DNA from 3 places in the Lactococcus sp. S47 genome. Region 3 is predicted to be linked to each of the others. Evidence: predicted binding sites of a transcription regulator. Region 3 holds the regulator's gene; each other region holds the start of a gene.

Region 1 (3,287 bases), on a different contig from region 3:
TTAGTTCCTGTTTTAGACTTTGGTGCTTTCCCAATTTTTTCTAAAGTTGTCGCTGGATGTCCACCATTTTCAAAACGTTGACGATAAACAGTCCCGTCACGAGTAATTTCAACTTCTAACCAAGTCGAGAGGGCATTTACGACTGAAGATCCAACACCATGGAGTCCACCAGAAGTTTTATAACCCCCTTGACCAAATTTACCACCTGCGTGCAAAATAGTAAAAATTACTTCAACAGTTGGAATACCCATGGCGTGTTTCCCAACTGGCATTCCCCGTCCTTCATCTTCTACTGATAAAGAACCATCAGCATTAATGGTCACCGAAATTCTGTTACCAAAGCCAGATAAAGCTTCATCAACCGCATTATCTACAATTTCCCAAACCAAATGGTGCAAACCAGTTCCGTCAGTTGATCCAATATACATTCCTGGACGTTTTCTGACAGCATCCAATCCTTCAAGAACCTGAATCGCACTGTCATCATAGTTATTAATATCTATTACCATTTATTTCCCTCTCATCGAAAGCCTATATCTTCTATCTAAATCATTATTTTTTTATCCACAATGAGCTAATAAAAAATATTCATCTTGATTATTGTACCTTGTTCAGAAAGCTTTGTCAAAGGACTGCTGACAATTTTTTCATCTAATAGTAAGAATTTTTCCAAAAGTAAGTGAAGATGTTTCAATATTGTCAGTAATCTTTATTAAAAATATGATATAATTGTACAGTTAAAAGAGATTATCGATTTTAAACGAAATAAACTTCGGAGAACTTATGCTTACTATTATTCTTCTTCTCATTGCCAGCTATCTTTTAGGGGCAATTCCATTCGGCTTATGGATTGGCAAGATTTTTTTCAAAAAAAATCTCCATGACTATGGCTCAGGAAATACTGGAACAACCAATACTTTTAGAATTCTAGGTGTAAAGGCAGGAATTTCAGTTTTTGCTTTTGACTTACTAAAGGGGACACTTGCTACTCTTTTACCCCTTTTCTTCCATATCAATGGTGTTTCACCTCTAATTTTCGGTCTTCTTGCTGTCATTGGACATACTTTTTCAATATTCGACCGCTTTAAAGGTGGTAAAGCTGTTGCAACTTCTGCTGGTGTGATTCTTGGATTTAGTCCGCTCTTCTTAATTTACCTTCTTGTTGTCTTTATCATTGTCCTATGGCTTTTTAGCATGATTAGTCTCTCTAGTGTGATAGGTGCTGTATTTGCTTTATTGGGAATTCTTATTTTCCCTAGCATCGGATTTATTCTTACTTCCTACGACCTTTTATTCTCAATTATTATTTTTGTTTTAGCAATTATTATTATTTTACGACATAGAACAAATCTCAAAAGAATCAAAAATCATTGCGAATCCCTTGTCCCATTTGGTTTAAACTTATCAAAACAAAAAGAAAAATAGCACAATATGTTGTGTTATTTTTATAATTTTACATAATTCAACACAATATCTAGTATCTTTAATTTGACTAGATATTTTTTTTACGATAAAATAAGACTATAAAAAGTCGAGAAAAAGTCAAAGACTTTTTACTCTCACTAATAAAATACGTTTGTCCTCAAAGGAGATTTAAAATGGTTACAGTCTATTCTAAAAACAATTGTATGCAATGCAAAATGGTCAAAAAATGGCTCTCAGAACATGAAATTGCCTTCGATGAAATCAATATCGATGAACAACCTGAATTTGTTGAAAAAGTGATTGAAATGGGATTTCGTGCTGCACCTGTCATTACTAAAGATGACTTTGCCTTCTCTGGTTTCCGTCCTAGCGAATTAGCAAAGTTGGCTTAATATGAAACTTGCTTATTTCAGTGTGACTGGGCAAACACGTCGCTTTGTTTCCAAAACAAACTTACCAAATGTCGAAATCAGTCCTGACGATGATATAGAAATGAATGAACCTTTTCTTTTGATAACGCCAAGTTATGCCGAAGAATCTCCAACTGTTTCTAAATCAATAGATGTTATGGACCCTGTTTTTGACTTTATGGCTTATAATGATAATTATAAACATTGTCTAGGAATTATTGGTACAGGAAATCGTAATTTCGCAGGTATTTATATTTTTACTGCTAAAGAACTTTCTGCAAAATACCAAATTCCGCTTTTATATGATTTTGAGTTTAATGGTACACCAGCCGATGTTGCTGCTGTCGAAAAACTCGCTACACAGCTTGACAAAGGAGCGAAAGTCACCTTCAAAAATCCGCTGTGATTTTATGGCTTCACCCTATTGAGTGAAGCCTCTTTATTTTTAACTTTTTATTTCTATTAATTAGTTTGAACTTATTATAATATTAGAGTTCATCCCTCTGTTCTTTATGGTTGAACGCTTTAAGAAAGGTCACTTATGTCTCTAAAACAACTTAAAGATGTAACTTATTTCAAGCTTAATAACGAGATTAATATTCCCGTTAATGGTAGCATTCCTCTTGCTAAAGATAAAGAAGCAATTACTGCTTTTTTTAAAGAAAATGTCGAACCTAATCGTTATGAAGCCGATACATATATCGATAAACTCAATTGGCTCGTTAAAGAAGAATATCTAGAAGCTGAGTTTCTTGAAAAATATAAACCCGAATTCATTACCAATCTTCGTAAAGAATTGAGTAAATTTGAATTTCATTTTGATTCATTTATGGCTGCTTACAAATTTTATAATCAATATGCCATGAAAAACAATGACGGTTCTCTCTATCTTGAAGATTTTGAAGACCGTGTGTTAATGAATGCTTTATACATGGCTGACGGCGATGAAAAATTAGCTAATAATCTTGCTTTTGCAATGATTAATCGTCGTTATCAACCTGCGACTCCGACTTTTCTAAATGCTGGACGTAAGCGTCGTGGTGAATTTGTTTCTTGTTTTCTTCTACAATTAACTGATGATATGAATTCAATTGGACGAACAATTAACTCTGCCTTGCAACTTTCTAAAAATGGTGGTGGTGTTGGTCTAAACTTGACTAATTTACGTGCTGCTGGTGCACCTATCAAAGGTTACGATGGAGTGGCAGCTGGTGTCGTTCCTGTCATGAAACTTTTTGAAGACGCCTTTTCTTATGCCAATCAATTGGGGCAACGTCAAGGTGCTGGTGTTGTTTATTTATCACTATTCCATCCAGATATTATGGAATTCTTGTCCACTAAAAAAGAAAATGCGGATGAAAAAATTCGTGTTAAAACACTCTCTCTTGGGGTTACTGTTCCTGATAAATTCTATGAATTGGTCAAAAAGGGAGAAACAATGTATCTCTTTGA
Region 2 (3,287 bases), on a different contig from region 3:
TTGAAAGTCCAGATCCTCTCTTAGAACGATTTAAACATACAGATGGTTCAGCAGACCCAGCGGTCATTTTAGAGGCTTTTAGTTTAGCTTACGGTGAAGATGCCTTAAAAAATTATTTACGAAAAAATCCAAAAATACTGAGGTTATTGCAATGACGTGGATTGAATATCTCCTGAATGCTGCTCAAAAGTCTAAATGGAATTTAGAACTTTGGGTCCGTTATTTAAATAAAGTGATTCAACGGGACAAAATTTTACTTTCAAAAACAGATATTGATTATTTAATGAGTTCTGAAGAATTAACTTCTTTTCAACGCGTTTTTCTTGAACTCGCGCTTGAAAAAGAAACAACACCTTGGGAAATGACTGTTGGCATGTCTGAACCGACTCAATCGATTCATCTTCAGTCTGTTTTAAAAGAATTAAAAAAAGAATGAATTAACTTTCATTCTTTTTTTATTTTATAAATTACAATTTATTTAATACGAAGATATTGACCAATTAAAATGGTATCACTTGATAAATGATTCCAAGCCTTAATTGAAGCAATTGGGCTACCAGATTTTTGTGAAAGTCCCCAAAGCGTATCTCCTTTAACAACCTTATGGATAGAGGTATTTGAAGCTGCAGAAGAGTTAGAAGTTGAACTCGTAGAGGCTGAGCTTGAACCTGTTGAAGAACTTGAAGAACCGGCAGATTGTGAAACAATCAAGTTTTGTCCAATGAAAATTGTATCAGAATTCAAATGATTCCAACTCTTGAGTTGAGCAATCGTCGTTTTATATTTGACAGAGAGTCCCCAAAGCGTATCACCAGATTTAACCTTAATCGTCGTCTGTGAAGCTGGTTTGGCAGGAGTGACCGAAGTAGTAGGCGTTGTAGTTCCGGCAGAATTTCCTGAAGAAGTTGAACTATTTGTATTAGACGAAGAACTTGAAGTTGTCAATACAAGCTTTTGCCCAATATAGATGACTGTACTTTTAAGATTGTTTGCGCTTTGAATTTGAGCAACACTAATTCCATATTTTTGCGAAATTCCCCAAAGTGTATCGCCAGATTTAACTGTATAAGTGGTTGAGCTTGTATTTGAATTATTATTGGTATTTGTAGCTGTTGAACCACCGGAATTAGAAGTACCAGCAGAAGAAGCACCGTCAAAACGAGTCAAATTATATTGAGAAATAATTCGATTCAGGGAAGCACCATAATTAGGGTCAGTTGCATATTTTCCTGTTAAAGCTGCGGTTGCAGCTTGATAGGTTGCCGCGTTTGCTCGCCAAGCTTTAGCATAATAAGGACCATTTCCAAAGTTTGTAGTTTTTAAAACATAAGCATTATCTTGGAAACTTTGATTAAAGGAAGGATAAACCCTAAATGGCATATCTTTTGTGACCCATTTACCATTGAGATATTCTTGAGTTTTAAAAACAACGCTTTTTCCTTGATAAGTTCCTTGAATACCGAATAAATTATAATAGGGGGCACGAGAAAGTTGGCTTGAACCCCAGTTACTTTCCAAAATAGCTTGAGCAATCATAACTGAAGGATAAAGACCATTACTATCGGCAACTGGTTTTGCTGATGCAGCAATACTTTCAATAAAAGCTTCTGTCGAATTGGTTGCAGCCTGAACCATTGGGCTTGTTTGTTGGAGCAAAAGCTCGTGAGTGGTCGTCAAAGTTCCTGCAATGAGAACAGCGCCAGCAAATTTGGTCGCTGGTTTATAAAAAGCCAGTGGTTTTTTGGCTTTCTTTTTTAAATGTCTATTTTTAACTTTAATACGAGAAACTGGCATAAATAATTCCTTTCCTGAAAATACAGAATAAAATAAGTACTACCCTATTTTACCACGGTTAATGGAAGAAAAAGATGACAATTATGTGGCGGTTTGTAAACGTTTTTTATTTAATGTTTTATATTGGCTAGAAAATGTGAGAATTTAGATAAAAAATCTGATTTAAGACGCAATGATTACATTTTAAATACAAAGAGATTATATTTTGCTTTGCGAAATTGAGAAAAGGGAATGAAAACAAGCAACACAAGATATTGTGTGTGTTTACATAATTTAACCTATATATTGTGTCATTTTCGAGAATTTGATAAAATAGATGATGTAATTGAAGAGGATGGTTAATATGAAAAGTGAAGTAAAATATCAAGATGTAACACTAGAAGAAATTAATGTGATAAAGCGTGACGGACGCTCAGTGAAATTTAACAGTGAGAAAATTTTTGATGCTTTGACTAAAGCGGCTAAAAAAGTCGAACTGACAGATATGTCGGTTCTTTCAGAACTTACTGACAGAGTAGTCAGTGAAATCTTTACTCGTTTTTCTGAAAATGTCAAAATTTATGAAATTCAATCGATTGTTGAGCAAGAACTCCTTGAGTCTGGTGAAACTCAATTGGCTGAAGAATATATCTCTTATCGTGCTAACCGTGATTTGGCCCGTACCAAAGCAACGGATATCAATTTCACGATTGAAAAATTAATTAATCGCGACCAAACTGTCGTTAATGAAAATGCCAATAAAGATTCTAACGTTTTCAATACTCAACGTGATTTGACAGCTGGTGCGGTTTCCAAAGCAATTGGTTTGAAACTTCTTCCGCCACATGTGGCAAACGCTCACCAAAAGGGTGATATTCATTATCATGACCTTGATTATAGTCCATTTACTACAATGGCTAACTGTTGTTTGATTGACTTTAAAAATATGTTTGAAAATGGTTTTAAACTTGGAAATGCGCAAGTAGATTCGCCAAAATCAATTCAAACAGCAACTGCGCAAGCCAGTCAAATCATCGCTAATGTGGCTAGTTCACAATATGGTGGTTGTTCATTTGACCGTGCCGATGAAGTATTGGCGCCTTACGCGAAATTAAATTATAAAAAACATTTAAAAGAAGCACAAAAATGGATTGATGGTGCTGAAAAACAAGAAGCTTATGCTCGTGAAAAAACAGCCAAAGATATCTATGATGCAATGCAATCTTTAGAATATGAAATTAATACTTTGTTTACTTCAAATGGTCAAACGCCTTTTGTAACAGTTGGTTTTGGTCTTGGAGACGATTGGTATGCGCGTGAAATTCAAAAAGCAATTTTGAATGTCCGGATTGGTGGTTTAGGTTCAGAACACCGTACTGCTATTTTCCCTAAATTAATTTTCACACTCAAACGTGGACTTAACCTCGAAGTAGGGACACCAAACTATGACATCAAAGAACTTGCGCTTGAATGTTCAACAAAACGGATGTACCCTGATATTTTGAGCTATGATA
Region 3 (3,287 bases):
AGTCCTGAGGATATGGAAGACCGCCAAATTAATCATATTTTAGCACATTTGCATGACTCAAAAAAATTGGTTGAATCTTATAAGAAGTTGGGAAGTCAAATTATTCTTCCTGAACAATTATTAGAGGATTGTGTCCAAAATACTGAGGCTTTACGAACAAATCATTTTTTGTCAGGAATCATTGAAGAAATGCGTCAACAAGTTCCCGAAATCAAAAATGAAGAGGTCGTAGTCGTTCATGGCGATGTCAATCATAAAAATTGGTTAGTGGATGATAATTCAGGAAAAATTTATTTAGTAGATTGGGATACCGTCTTTTTATCAGATTCAATGGTTGATATGGCACATGTTTTATCACATTATATTAAACCAAATAACTGGTCTTTGTGGTTGATGACATCTGGTGTTAGACCTCGTTCAGATATTATGGATAAAGTGGCTTGGTATGGAAAACTTTCTTTTCTTCGCCAAATCTCTGAATATCTTTCTAGAGGAAAAATGAAAGAAGTGAATCAAGAAATCTTGGGACTTCGTAAATTTTGTGAATTATTTTAGTAAAAATAGGCTAGGGTTTGGACCTTCCTATTTTTTGGCTTATAATTGAATAATAAAAATAAAGAAATAGAAGATCACTTTTGCTGATTTTCTATCAAAAATTAAAAAATTGAGGTAAAAATTGCGCGTCAGAAATCGTAAAGGGGCAGGCGAAATGCTTGCTGAAAACGCACATATCGTAGTTGAAAATCCAGCGGACTTTAAAGGACGTTGGTCAGAACGTTTTGGAAATGATCATCCGATTCATATTGAAGTGGGTTGTGGAAAAGGAGCTTTCATCACAGGAATGGCAGCTCTTCATCCAGAAATAAATTACATCGCAATTGATATGCAATTATCAGTTTTATCTTATGCTTTAGATAAAGCAATTGAAGCAGATTTGCCAAACGTACAAATGATGCTTGTTGATGGAGCTGCTTTGAGTGAATATTTTGCTGATGGTGAAATTGACCAAGTCTATTTGAACTTTTCTGACCCTTGGCCAAAAGGACGTCATGAAAAACGTCGTTTGACTTATAAATCTTTTCTTGCAACTTATGAAAAGATTTTACGTCCTGAAGGTGAAATTCATTTCAAAACTGATAATCGTGGATTGTTTGAATATTCTTTAGTTTCTTTAGCTAACTATGGTATGGAACTTAAAAAAGTTTGGTTAGATTTACACCAAGACGAAGAATTTGCACCTCAAAATGTAATGACCGAGTATGAGCAAAAATTCTCACAAAAAGGTCAAGTAATTTATAGATTAGAAGCAAAATTTTTGCCTAAGAAGTAAATAAGTTGCTTTCTGTCATTAAAACTAATGAAAAAAATTATTGACAGAATAAGAAAGTCTAAACCAATTTTCTGTCAGTAAAATTAATAAGAATTTATTATCTATTAAGGAGAATAAAATGAGATGTCCAAAGTGTTCTTCTGAAGAATCAAAAGTTGTTGATTCAAGACAAGCCGAAGATGCTATTCGCCGTCGTCGTGTTTGTGAATCATGTGGTTTTCGCTTCACAACCTTTGAACGTATCGAAGAAATGCCCCTTTTAGTCATCAAAAAAGATGACAAACGTGAACCCTTTAATCGTGAAAAAATTGTTCGTGGTTTAGTTCGTTCAGCATACAAACGCCCAGTATCAAGTGAAGATATTGAAACAACAGTTGCAAATGTTGAAAGAAAAATTCGTCAACTAGACAGTAATGAAGTTGAATCAGATGTTATTGGTGAATTTGTGATGCAAGAATTAGCTGAATTGGATGATATCACCTATATCAGATTTGCCAGCGTCTATCGTTCATTCAAAGATGTCAGTGAATTAGAAGAGCTCCTTAAAAATATTACCAAAAAATAAATCCGTCAGTAAAAAGTGACTGAATAAGGAGCATTTTATCGGCAGATAAAAGAAAGATCAGCTCGCTGAACTTTCTGTCAGTAAAAAGTGAGGAAAAAAATGAGAGCAGGAGATTCATTTACAATGCTTAATCGAGGAAAGACTAGCTTTGACGCTGAGGCTTTTCGTCTGCTCTATTTACCAATCATTGGCACGGATGCCTTTGCGCTTTATCAGTTAATGCTAAGCTTCTCTACTGGAAGAATTTCTCACTTTTTGGAATATCTAAATCTCGGCCTCAATCCTTTTATTGAAGCATTAGATAAATTATCTGGCTTATCATTAGTTCGGGTTTATGATGATCATACCAGTCTTTATCTTGAAGTAAAAAGTCCGCTAAATTTTGAAAATTTCCTTGCAGATGATTTTTATAGACAACTTTTGATTTCAAGAATTGGTGAAAATCGAGTAGCTGCTTTAGCTAAAAGAATGGAACCAAAAGGAAAAGAAATTTCCAAGAAATTTCATGAAGTTTATAAAGTTAGTTTTGACTCACAAGCTCAACAAAACCCTTCAAATACAAATGAACGTTTTGATATGGGGGCCTTTAAAAGTATTATGGAACGTCAAGGCTATCATTTAAACAATGAAAATCAAGACTCCTTAACGCTCTATTCACTAGCAGAAAAATTTGAACTCAATTGGTACGAATTATTCAAGCAAGCAGAAAAAACAGCCAATGCTGATAAAACTTTGAACATGAATAATTTGATGAGAAGTCTTTCAGGAGCTAGCCAACCGCAACCAGCACTTTCAGCTTTTCCTAAAGCATTTGCCGATTTGATTGTCATCAGTAAATCTCATGAACCAGATGATTTCATCCGACAGATAAAAGCGCAAGCTGGAGGCTTTGTCAGTTCGGAAGAACATAAGCTTTTAACTAATTTAAGTCGCCAAAATTTGCCAGCAGAAGTCCAAAATATTTTGATTCACTATGTTTTAGTACAGCAAAAAAATGCGTCGTTAAATCCAAATTTTGTAAATGCATTAGCCAACGACTGGATGAGAAATGAAGTATTTACAGCTGAAACAGCGGTAAAACGAATTTTGGAACGAGAAGAATTAGTTGCTGCTAAAGCAAAAACTGGAGCTGAAAAAAGACCAATGAAAATCAAAAAAGAAGCACCAAAATGGTCAAATCCAGATTATGAAAATAAGACAAGCCAAGAAGAACTTGCAAAACTTGAGAAAATAAGGCTTGACTCTCTCAAAAAACTGAAAGGAGAGCAAAATTAATGGAATCTATCGGAGACATCTTAGGAAAACGTCAAGACATCCGTGAAAATTTTGAAAAATTAGTCGCAGAAGTATTAAAAAATGCTGATGTGCAAGCTTTTATTGCCCAACATCAAA

What was found. Region 3 encodes NrdR, which represses ribonucleotide reductase genes. Its sites were predicted from a motif close to ACACNATATATNGTGT; they were not measured.
Region 1: the regulator NrdR is predicted to act here: its motif matches at 1,466-1,481, upstream of IAE52_RS00700 (redoxin NrdH).
Region 2: the regulator NrdR is predicted to act here: its motif matches at 2,039-2,054, upstream of nrdD (anaerobic ribonucleoside-triphosphate reductase).

The regions. Positions count from the first base shown of each region.
Region 1 covers NZ_JACVUB010000001.1:147,108-150,394, reverse strand. The annotation lists gene parE (DNA topoisomerase IV subunit B) at 1-509, opposite strand, end outside; gene plsY (glycerol-3-phosphate 1-O-acyltransferase PlsY) at 784-1,425, shown strand; gene IAE52_RS00700 (redoxin NrdH) at 1,599-1,817, shown strand; gene nrdI (class Ib ribonucleoside-diphosphate reductase assembly flavoprotein NrdI) at 1,819-2,241, shown strand; gene nrdE (class 1b ribonucleoside-diphosphate reductase subunit alpha) at 2,377-3,287, shown strand, end outside.
Region 2 covers NZ_JACVUB010000002.1:211,299-214,585, reverse strand. The annotation lists gene IAE52_RS03475 (DUF6036 family nucleotidyltransferase) at 1-155, shown strand, start outside; gene IAE52_RS03470 (hypothetical protein) at 152-436, shown strand; gene IAE52_RS03465 (LysM peptidoglycan-binding domain-containing protein) at 475-1,794, opposite strand; gene nrdD (anaerobic ribonucleoside-triphosphate reductase) at 2,138-3,287, shown strand, end outside.
Region 3 covers NZ_JACVUB010000006.1:111,195-114,481, reverse strand. The annotation lists gene IAE52_RS07710 (phosphotransferase family protein) at 1-555, shown strand, start outside; gene trmB (tRNA (guanosine(46)-N7)-methyltransferase TrmB) at 677-1,330, shown strand; gene nrdR (transcriptional regulator NrdR) at 1,449-1,895, shown strand; gene IAE52_RS07695 (replication initiation and membrane attachment family protein) at 1,995-3,170, shown strand; gene dnaI (primosomal protein DnaI) at 3,170-3,287, shown strand, end outside.